DNA from 3 places in the Nitrosococcus wardiae genome. Region 2 is predicted to be linked to each of the others. Evidence: predicted binding sites of a transcription regulator. Region 2 holds the regulator's gene; each other region holds the start of a gene.
The links. The regulator sigma-54, encoded in region 2, starts transcription at its own class of promoters, with help from an activator protein. The targets are predictions, from matches to a motif close to TGGCANGNTNCNTGCTT.
Positions count from the first base shown of each region.

Region 1: a site for sigma-54 is predicted at 2,012-2,028, ahead of E3U44_RS08100 (PEP-CTERM sorting domain-containing protein). Genes of this name have one in related genera too.
Region 3: a site for sigma-54 is predicted at 2,022-2,038, ahead of E3U44_RS15325 (ChaB family protein). Genes of this name have one in related genera too.

Region 1 is NZ_CP038033.1:1,659,668-1,662,945, forward strand. It holds gene E3U44_RS08090 (IS630 family transposase) at 1-248, shown strand, start outside; gene E3U44_RS08095 (transposase) at 334-549, shown strand; gene E3U44_RS08100 (PEP-CTERM sorting domain-containing protein) at 936-1,889, opposite strand; gene prsT (XrtA/PEP-CTERM system TPR-repeat protein PrsT) at 2,396-3,278, opposite strand, start outside.
Region 2 is NZ_CP038033.1:1,240,272-1,243,549, reverse strand. It holds gene lptB (LPS export ABC transporter ATP-binding protein) at 1-542, shown strand, start outside; gene E3U44_RS06105 (RNA polymerase factor sigma-54) at 628-2,076, shown strand; gene hpf (ribosome hibernation-promoting factor, HPF/YfiA family) at 2,088-2,429, shown strand; gene ptsN (PTS IIA-like nitrogen regulatory protein PtsN) at 2,443-2,925, shown strand; gene E3U44_RS06090 (HPr kinase/phosphorylase-related protein) at 2,926-3,278, shown strand, end outside.
Region 3 is NZ_CP038033.1:3,240,943-3,244,220, reverse strand. It holds gene E3U44_RS15335 (PRC-barrel domain-containing protein) at 87-509, opposite strand; gene E3U44_RS15330 (SDR family oxidoreductase) at 823-1,698, opposite strand; gene E3U44_RS15325 (ChaB family protein) at 2,115-2,345, shown strand; gene E3U44_RS15320 (YidH family protein) at 2,529-2,936, opposite strand; gene E3U44_RS15315 (sensory rhodopsin transducer) at 2,966-3,278, opposite strand, start outside.

The DNA of each region.
Region 1 (3,278 bases), 420 kb from region 2:
CCGCCGCCCATCACGTCGAGGGGGTCGCTGAACTCATTGAGCAAACCGGTGCTGAACTCCTTTATTTACCTCCCTACTCCCCTGATCTTAACCCCATTGAAATGGCCTGGTCCCAGGTGAAACACCGGCTCCGAAAAGCCCAAGCGCGAACCAAAAAAGCCTTATATGAGGCCCTCGCTCAGGCCCTCCACACCCTTACGCCAGAGCAGGCCAAAGCCTATTTGGGGCATGTGGGCATCCGGGACTAACCTCATACGCAAAGGCGCGATGGGCTTCTTTATTCTCCAGACTAAAGTGTCGACCTAAACGGGAAATGCTGTAGATATTACTCTCATGATTCAACGTCTTCCTATCGAACTGGCCCCTGAAGCAGAGGAGTTAACCGCGCCGGCGATCTGTGGAGTGTTGGCCATTGATGAGATGGGTGATCGCAAGTGGGGAGCAAAAACGGCCCATGTGGGGAGACACTATTTGGGGTTGATGGGCAAAGTGGAGAATGGCGTGGTGACAGTGCACGCCTTGTGGGCGGATGAGCGGCTGTATAAGTGAAGTGACTGAGGAGTATCTGTGTTTTGTATCTAGAAAGGGCGCATAGCCGTAGATGAACAGAACGCGGTTCCAAATCAGTTGGAGATGGTAGCCTTGCTGCCGGATGAATTAGATCTTGAACGGGGCGACAGCATGTTCTAAACGGCGGCCTGTAGAGCACGCACTTTTAGGTTTCGGACCTCGCATAGTTTCCCCACCAATTTTTAGCATACTAGGCAGAGTTCAACAAACATTTGGAATGCAATAAGCAAACTAGTATCTACGCTATTGCATTTCTACGTGGCCCTCTGGAAGCCAGGTACGGGGGAAATAAAAATAGGGGGTAGCTGGAAGCCGCCCCCCTATCTCTATCTAATGCTCCCCCTTAATTACTCCCTTTTTAGAAATCAGGCGAGCTTACGGCGCCGCCTAATGTGGCTAACACTAATCAAGCTAAGGCCAATACCCAGGAGGGCAATACTCGCCGGCTCAGGAACAGCTTGGGTGTTGAAGCTTGAATTGGCATCAGCCTCAAAGTGAAAATCTTCAGGCCCCTGACCTAAGCCATTGATACTGTCAGGCCCGTAGACCGGGGTATTACCCGCTACAGACAGCTCGGGATTAATGTTATCAAAGGGATCTTCCAAGGTCGCATTCAGCAAAAACTCGATAATGGTATCATTATTGATACCTTGAAAGAAGGTAGGATTAAAGAAGCCGATAGCCGCCTCCACCGTCGCATCTCCGCTACCTTGCACCGTTCGTATTCCCGGCAGATCATTGTTTCCGAAACCATCGAGCGACTGGATATTATTATTTGCCGAACCGCCAGTTAAGCTAAAACCAGCACCCAATATTGTTGGATTTACGCTAGCGGACAGGATCAGCGTGCCATCGTCATATCCCAACCCGCTGTTCCCGGTTATCCCGTCTGCATTGGTGGTGCCAGCGCTAAAATCATCATACCAGATATTCACTGTTCCGCCACTATGGTTAAAATCAACGGTGTCGGCAATGCCGTCTCCGTCGATATCGTTACTATCGGCAACTATCTCGTTAAGGGAGATTTCGTAAGTAATCTCGAATGGCCCCGCAGCTCCAGTTGGTATATTTGTAACGCCGCCAGTACCGCTCACTGAGGTAAGTTCGGATTGAATGAATGTTGTGAAAGTACTGTCATCGGCCAGTGGTATGGCATCGACTGCCAGAGCATTGCCCGGAAGCCAATCGAGGCCATCAACTGGCGTGAAAACGCCATCTTGGTCAAAATCGAAGCCAATAGTGTCTGCAACGACCGGCATCGCAACTGATAGTGATAAGGCAGCACCTACGCTGCTAGTAATTAGTTTCTTCTTAAACATTTCTGCAGTCTCCTCGCTATAATGGTGAAACTATTGACCTTATGTATGGACCGCTTAAATTAAAGCAATGTCTCGGATGAAGCGCTCCAAAATACTAGCGTGTTACTAGCATGTATAAAATGTAGCAAGCTTGATGCCAAGAGATTTATTTTTTTATATCTCAAGGTATTAAAGATAAATAATAAATTTTCTTGCCCCTGAGGAGGGCACATCTGTAAAGAATAATGATATCGCTAGTTATATTCTTGCTTTCTTAACTTTGGCTAAAGAGCCTCGTGAGATACCTGGCGATAATAAAGGTGAGCATCCCTGCCATCTGGTATTCCATGATTAAGCTCTGGCTAAGGTGAAGGTGTTTCCTAGGGCAGGAGCTTTAAAAAATTCCCGGCTTTTTTGTCCGCACTTTTTTATTCCCATGAAAGCGAGGGCAGCTAGAAAGCGGAGATTTGAGGTTGCTCCTGGCCACCTTTTATTCAATTATCACCTAGTCAATTTACGCAAACCCTTTAGTTATCCAATGCTTGGAGCAGAGTATGGGCTTCCTTTTCCTCGGCAAAGGGTTGTTTCGCATCCAAGAGATCATTAAGCACTTGCCGGGCCTGCGCGTTCTCTTCATTACGGGCTAGGGCCAGGGCAAAATGATACCGAATATCTGGGTTCTCAGGTGCCTTTTCCGAGGCTTTCCTTAGCAGGCGCAAGCCTTGTTTTATCTTACCTTTTTCAAGGAGTAACATTCCCAAGGTGTCCATGATTGGAGGGGTATTAGGCGCGAGTTCCATTGCTTTTTCAGCATATTCTAAAGCCTTCGACGGATCGTCTTGCCGCAACAGCCAGGCCAGATTATTAAGGGCTACCACGTTGTTTGGCGATTGCTCAACTACTTTAGCAAAGGCGAATGCTGCCTCTTGCTCCCGTTTAAGCGCCATGTAAAGGTTAGCCAGGTTAAATTGCGCCAATCTATCCTCTGGATGCTTTTTCAACCAATCTTCTAATGTCGCTAGGCTCCCATTTTGATTTCCTGCCTGGAACTGGGCAAGCGCAAGATTGACAATTACCTGACTGGTGGGAGAGTGCTTCAGCGCTTCCTTAAAGACTGCTACTGCTCCCTGAGGCCGGTTTTGGCGCATGGCCAACCACCCTTCCTGAGCTAATACCTCTGGATGTTCCGGATAAGCTTGCTTCAGCTCCTGGAACAGCTTATTAGCTTCTTTGGGTTTATTCTCCTGCATCAGCAGGCGGATCATGGCGATCTTGGAGAGGGCATGGTTGGGATCCAGCTTAAGCGCTTGATCAATCGCTTCCCGGAGCTTATTCCGGTGGTTTTGCGCGGAGTAAGCTTTGGCCAGGAGATAGTGGGCTTGGGCCGATTGGGGTTGAACTTCCACTAAT
Region 2 (3,278 bases):
TAGACCATCACGAGATCACTCAATACCCCATTCATCGCCGGGCCCGCTTAGGAATCAGCTACCTGCCCCAAGAAGCCTCGGTTTTCCGCAAGCTGACCGTGGCCGAAAATATTATGGCCATCGCAGAAACCCGAAGCGATCTGACAAAACCAGAGCGCCGACAGCTGGTGGACGCGCTGCTGCATGAACTGAACATTACCCATGTGAAAAAAACCTTGGGGATGAGCCTCTCGGGCGGAGAGCGGCGGCGTGTTGAAATTGCCCGTGCACTGGCAGTAGAACCACAATTTATACTATTAGATGAGCCTTTTGCCGGAGTGGACCCTATTTCGGTGCTAGACATCCAGGGTATCATCCGGCAACTGACAGAACGGGGGATCGGTGTCTTAATTACCGATCACAATGTCCGGGAAACCCTAGGAATTTGCCAGTATGCTTATATTGTGAATGAAGGTGAAGTCATCGCCAAAGGTCAACCTCGGGAAATTCTTAATAATGAACGAGTAAAGGAAGTTTATTTGGGGTACAATTTTCATCTTTAACGGCTGTTATGGCATGTTTATTGCCAACTATACGTTCATTGCTGAATATAATAAATAGCAATCCAATAGCAGGCAGAGCTCAGGTATGAAAACCTCTCTCCAACTACGCCTTGGGCAACAACTTACGATGACACCCCAGCTGCAGCAAGCCATTCGCCTGTTGCAGCTCTCGTCTTTGGAACTACAAACTGAAATCCAACAGGCGCTAGAATCGAATCCGCTGCTTGAGCAAAGTGAAAGCGAAGAGGGACAGGAGCGTTTAGACACCGATGAGGTAAAGGAAGCCATCACCCCTGAGGGCAATGAGATAGCCACCTCACTCGGCGAGGCAATCCCCGACGAATTGCCGGTAGACAGCAGTTGGAACGATATCTATGACAGCTTACCGTTGCCTGCTTCCTCTGGAGAGGAATTCTTACCCGATCTGGAAAACCAAGGCAATCGAGAAGAAACCTTACAAGAACACTTGCTTTGGCAGGCTCGTTTGGCGGCGACCAACGAGAAGGATCTCGTCATTGCCACCGCCATTATCGATTCGATTAATGAAGAAGGCTATTTATGCGGCACTCTTGAGGAGATACAACAAAGCCTAGGAGAGGAAATCGAGGTTGAGCCCAAGGAAGTGGAAGTTATCTTGCATCAGGTACAAAATTTCGACCCCCCTGGTGTTGGAGCCCGTGACTTAGGTGAGTGCCTACTGTTACAGCTGAAACAATATCCCCCGGACACCCCTTGGCTAGAAAAAGCAAAGCTGCTGTTGTCCCACTATCTCGACACACTAGGTAAACGGGACTATGCCCAATTAATGCGGGCAATGAAATTATCGGAACAAGAACTGGGAGCGGCCATCCACTTGATTCAATCCCTCAATCCACGGCCAGGAACCCAAATACAACCCAGTAAAACCGAGTACGTCGTGCCTGATGTCTATGTCACTAAGCAAAGTGGCAGCTGGCATGTTGAACTTAACCCTGATATCGCGCCACGTCTGCGGGTTAATACCCAGTACGCCAGCCTGATCCGGCGGGCTGATGACAGTCTCACTAACAGCTATCTTAAAAACCAGCTCCAAGAAGCCCGCTGGTTCCTTAAAAGTTTACATAGCCGCAATGAAACATTACTTAAAGTTGCGTGCTGCATCGTGGAACGCCAACAGGGATTCTTAGAGCAGGGCGAAGAAGCCATGCGTCCTTTAGTACTCCACGATATTGCAGAAGCCGTCTCCATGCATGAATCCACTATCTCGCGGGTCACAACCAACAAATATATGCATACCCCCCGAGGAATCTATGAGCTAAAATACTTTTTTTCCAGCCATGTGGCTACCAGCAGCGGGGGAGAATGCTCTGCAACTGCCATCCGCGCCCTTATCAAGAAATTAATTGCCGGGGAAGAGCCCCGCAGGCCCCTAAGCGATAGTAAAATCGCGCAAATCTTAGCCGAACAAGGCATTAAAGTGGCACGGCGTACCATCGCTAAATATCGGGAGAACTTGAACATCCCCCCCTCCAATGAACGGAAACGATTGATCTAAAGAGCAAAATAATTAAGGAGCAATCCATGCAAGTAAATATTACTGGCCACCACGTTGAAATCACTCAAGCCCTGCGGAACTATGTGGAAAATAAGTGTGAGCGCCTAGAACGCCATTTTGATCAATTGACTAATATTCACGTCGTCCTTAGTGTTGAAAAAACGAGGCAGAAAGCTGAAGCAACACTGCATGTGAGCAAGGCCAATGTGTTTGCCTCCTCTGAAGACGAAGACATGTATACCGCCATTGACGATCTGGTGGACAAATTAGATCGGCAAATTAAAAAGCACCGAGAGAAATTGACCGACCATCACCGCAGTGAGGGAATAATGAAAAAGCAACAACAAGGATAGATTAACCCCAATCATGCAAATTACCGAGTTTCTTGTCCCCGAACAAATCGCTGTGGGTGCCGTTGCAGGCAGCAAAAAACGTGTGCTAGAGCGGCTCAGCGAGTTGCTTACCCGAGGCGCGGATGACCTGGACTCGGCGGATGTTTTCGACTGCCTACTTGCTAGGGAACGTCTTGGCAGCACTGGTCTTGGGGATGGGATCGCCATTCCCCATGCCCGCATGGCTGGCAATCAGCATACCCTCGCAGCATTAGTTCGCCTGGACCAAGGAATTGATTTTGATGCCCTCGATCAACAGCCGGTCGATCTATTCTGCGCCCTGCTGGTTCCGGAAGAATCAGCCCAAATTCACGTGCAGCTGCTTGCCCAATTGGCAGAAATGTTCCGTGATCCGGAATTCTGTGCCCGCCTGCGTGAAGCCAAAGACCCCCATACCCTGCTGGAGGTCCTAAGGGAATGGGAGCAAACCTCTGCGTCCACCGGTATTGTTGACTAAGTGAGATTGCAAGGCGTGAGTAGCCCTAGTGAAGACAACGTCACCAGCCATGGCGTGCTGCTGGTCATTTTTGACGTCGGGGTTCTATTGAGGGGGGAAAGCCGCGTTGGCAAAAGCAGCCTAGCCCTAGAATTAATCCGACGGGGACACCGTTTAATCGCGGATGATGCGCCCATTTTCCAGCGGACAGCAGCCACCCAATTGATCGGCAGTTGCCCGGCTATATTGCAGGATTTTCTAACCGTGCCAGGCTTGGGTGTGGTCGATATTCGTGCGATCTATGGTCATCAGGCTATCGTCACCCAACACTCCCTTGATCTTGTCATCCATCTTATTCCTCACAAACATATCGA
Region 3 (3,278 bases), 2.0 Mb from region 2:
ACCCACTGCCCGCGTGGGAAAAGGTAGAGTTATCATGAAGGCTATCTTCAAAGAATAAACTTTGCTGAACACAACAAGAGCCTTCACTAGGGAGTGTAGTCTTCCCAATAAGGTCGGGTTCCATAATGGGTGTGTACTTGGGTCGCCCAGCGCTGATCGGCCATAGTTGGCCAATTACCTTTGTCAAAACCCGGTGCATTTTTAAGGGTTTCTTTATCAACTTTTAATACGAAGCACTTGTCCTCCGCATCCAAAATTAACGCATTCCACGGCACGGCGAATAGTTTATCTCCCATGCCCAGAAACCCCCCAAAGGATAGCACCGCATAGGCAATGCGGCCTTTGGGCACATCTACCATGATGTCGGTAATGGTACCGAGTTCTTCTCCTTCCAGGTTGACGACTGTATCCCCTTCTAGAGTGCTTGCGGCCATGATATAAGGGCCTGGACCGTTGGTATTGTCTTCACCACCTATGACTCGAGCACCGCTTTCTGGATATGTACTCATCGCTTTCCTCCGAAATTGATCATACTTACCTTATTAATCTCTAATCTCGCATTTAGAATATGCTCCACACCTGTTTGTGCAAAAAACACGCCGAGAAAGCTCATCCTTATTTGCCAAGCCCGTGATCTCCGATGAAGGTAGCGTCTAGGGTGGAAATTCTGGCTTTTTTTTCCTATCTGGGCCCTCAGCCACTGAGGATTTTCTGTAAAATTTGCTACCCGATGTAATCGTTTCAAAGGTGAGTGAGCTTTCATTGCATAATGCCCCAGGGTAGGAGAAGTTTTAATCTGTCGCTTTGCGGCAGTAAGCCCATTTATCCTGCTCTGGTGCTACCCCCTAGCAGGGTGAGCACTTCGCCGGTGACGTAACTGGAATCGGCCGCTGAAGCAAAATAAACATAGGCTGGAGCAATTTCTTCGGGTTGAGCGGGTCGTTGGAAGGGAGTTTGTGCGCCAAACTGGGCGACTTCCTCGGGAGGCCGATCGGCTGGATTGAGCGGCGTCCACACAGGGCCCGGAGCCACGCAATTGACCCGAATTCCAGCTTCCACGAGCTTTTGGGCGAGGGATTTCGTGAAGGCGTGGATGGCGCCTTTAGTGGCGGAGTAATCCAGCAGTGCGCTGCTGCCCTCAAGCCCGGTGATGGAGCCGGTGTTGAGAATCACACTTCCGGGTTTTAAATGAGGCATTGCTGCCTTTACCATATGGAAATAACCGTAGATGTTGGTTTTGAAAGTCCGATCCCACTGTTCTTCTGTGAGCTCGTCTAGCTCCTGCCGGTGCTGCTGATAGGCGGCATTGTTGACTAAAATATTCAGCTGATCGAAGGCTTGAATGGTGCGCTCGACGGCGCTTCGGCAGAATGCAACCTCCCTGACATCACCGCAGATTAATAAAGCTTTTTGGCCTTCAGATTCAACAGCGCGCCGGGTCTCTTCGGCATCGGTATCCTCTTCCGGAAGATGAGTAATCGCGACATTGGCGCCTTCGCGGGCAAACAGGACCGCGACTGCCCGTCCGATTCCCGAGTCGCCCCCAGTGATTAACGCCACCTGGCCCCGCAATTTCTCTGCCCCTTTGTAAAGGGGCGCTGAATAGCGGGGTCGGGGTTGTAGCTCTGATTCCTGCCCGGGCTTTTCTTGGTGCTGTTCTGGAAAAGGAGGTTTTGGCTCCCGTGGTTTGTCAGTCATCTTAATTACTCCCGTGTTTGGCATTGCTGATATTTCTCATCCGTATCGGAGATAGGCCTCCGGGGATGGGATAGAGATATTGCTTTTCCGAATTGTTAGGCAATCACTATGCCAAACAAAAAGGATTCCTTGGCTAAGTACCTATGAATAAAATATGAGGTGTTTTAGGAGGGAGCCGGTGGTGTTCCGCAAACCCCTTTTTCCTCCCTGAAAAAAGGGTTTGATGCGCATCCTCCCTGGTGCGCCCCCTAAGGGGCCTCCTCCGGATGTCCCGATTCGCTCCCGGCGAATCGGTGCGGGGACTTCCCTTTATTTACATTAATTAGCCTAATATTTGCATAAAAATGCTGATGCGAGATGGAATAAATAGCCATCTTATAGTGTGCAATATGCTGATTTTTAGATGAGGTGACATAATGCCCTACAATAAGCTAGCTGAACTGCCCGATTCGGTTAAAGACCACTTACCTAAGCATGCTCAGGAAATTTACAAAGAAGCTTATAACCATGCTTGGGAGCAATATGCTGACCCAGACAAGCGCCGTGGCGACGCATCGCGGGAAGAAGTCGCCCATAAAGTTGCCTGGTCTGCCGTAAAGAATAAATACGAGCATAAAGACGAGCGCTGGGTACGCAAAAGCGCATGACGCTTATGGCGAAGGGGAGCTTCCCTCTGGGGGTTTATCCTAATGGCATGCTGGAGCAAGGGGAGATACCCTGATATTGAGGAGAAATGGCCAAGGAAGGCCCCCCTCAGGGGGCTCGCCAAATGGAAGAAGCTAATGGCTTTGAAGATGAAAGAAAACCTGCCATGGAGAGATCTATAGCAGTTAAGATTTCAATCCAAATCCCTCCAGTGACAGCATATTTGCCTCCGCTAAGATCAAAGCTAATATTAATGTTCCACTGAGAAGAAGAGAGAGGGTAATGAGAACGACGGACCAGATTGGCAATCCAGGGAGCCCCTCCTGCTTTAACCTACGGAAAGTGCCGTAATAGTTCCAGAAACTAAGTAAATGAATGCCAATACCAGCGGCGATAAGAATGCTGCCGGCGACATAAACTGCCCACTTCGGCTCGGCTCTATCAAGAAGTTTAACAGCTGCGAATCCAAGGGCTATCGCTGTGAGCCCCGTGCGTACCCAGGCGCTAAAGGTTCGTTGCTCGGCTAGCAAGTTGCGGTGAAAGGCTAAGTCGGTACGATCTTGTGCTAGCTGTTGTTTGCCTTTTTCTGCCATACCAATTCTAAATAATAAATCTAATTTTTTTATTCACTTGCATAAGCAAGTGTCGATAACAATGCCAATTCTGCCTGGCGTGAATCCAATCGGGTGTGTTGCACGACAATGGGTACGCTCGATTTAATCACACTGGCGAAATCCGTATCCTTGGGGATCGGTTCGGGATCCTTGAGCTCATTAAAACGAACATGGCGGGTGCGCTGGGCAGGGACGGTCAGTTGGTAAGGGCCGGCAGGTTCTCGATCGCTGAAGTAGATGGTGATGGCGATTTGGGCTTCCTGATTGGTGGTATTCAGGATGCAGGCTGTTTCGTGGCTGGTCATTTGGGGCGCCGGTCCT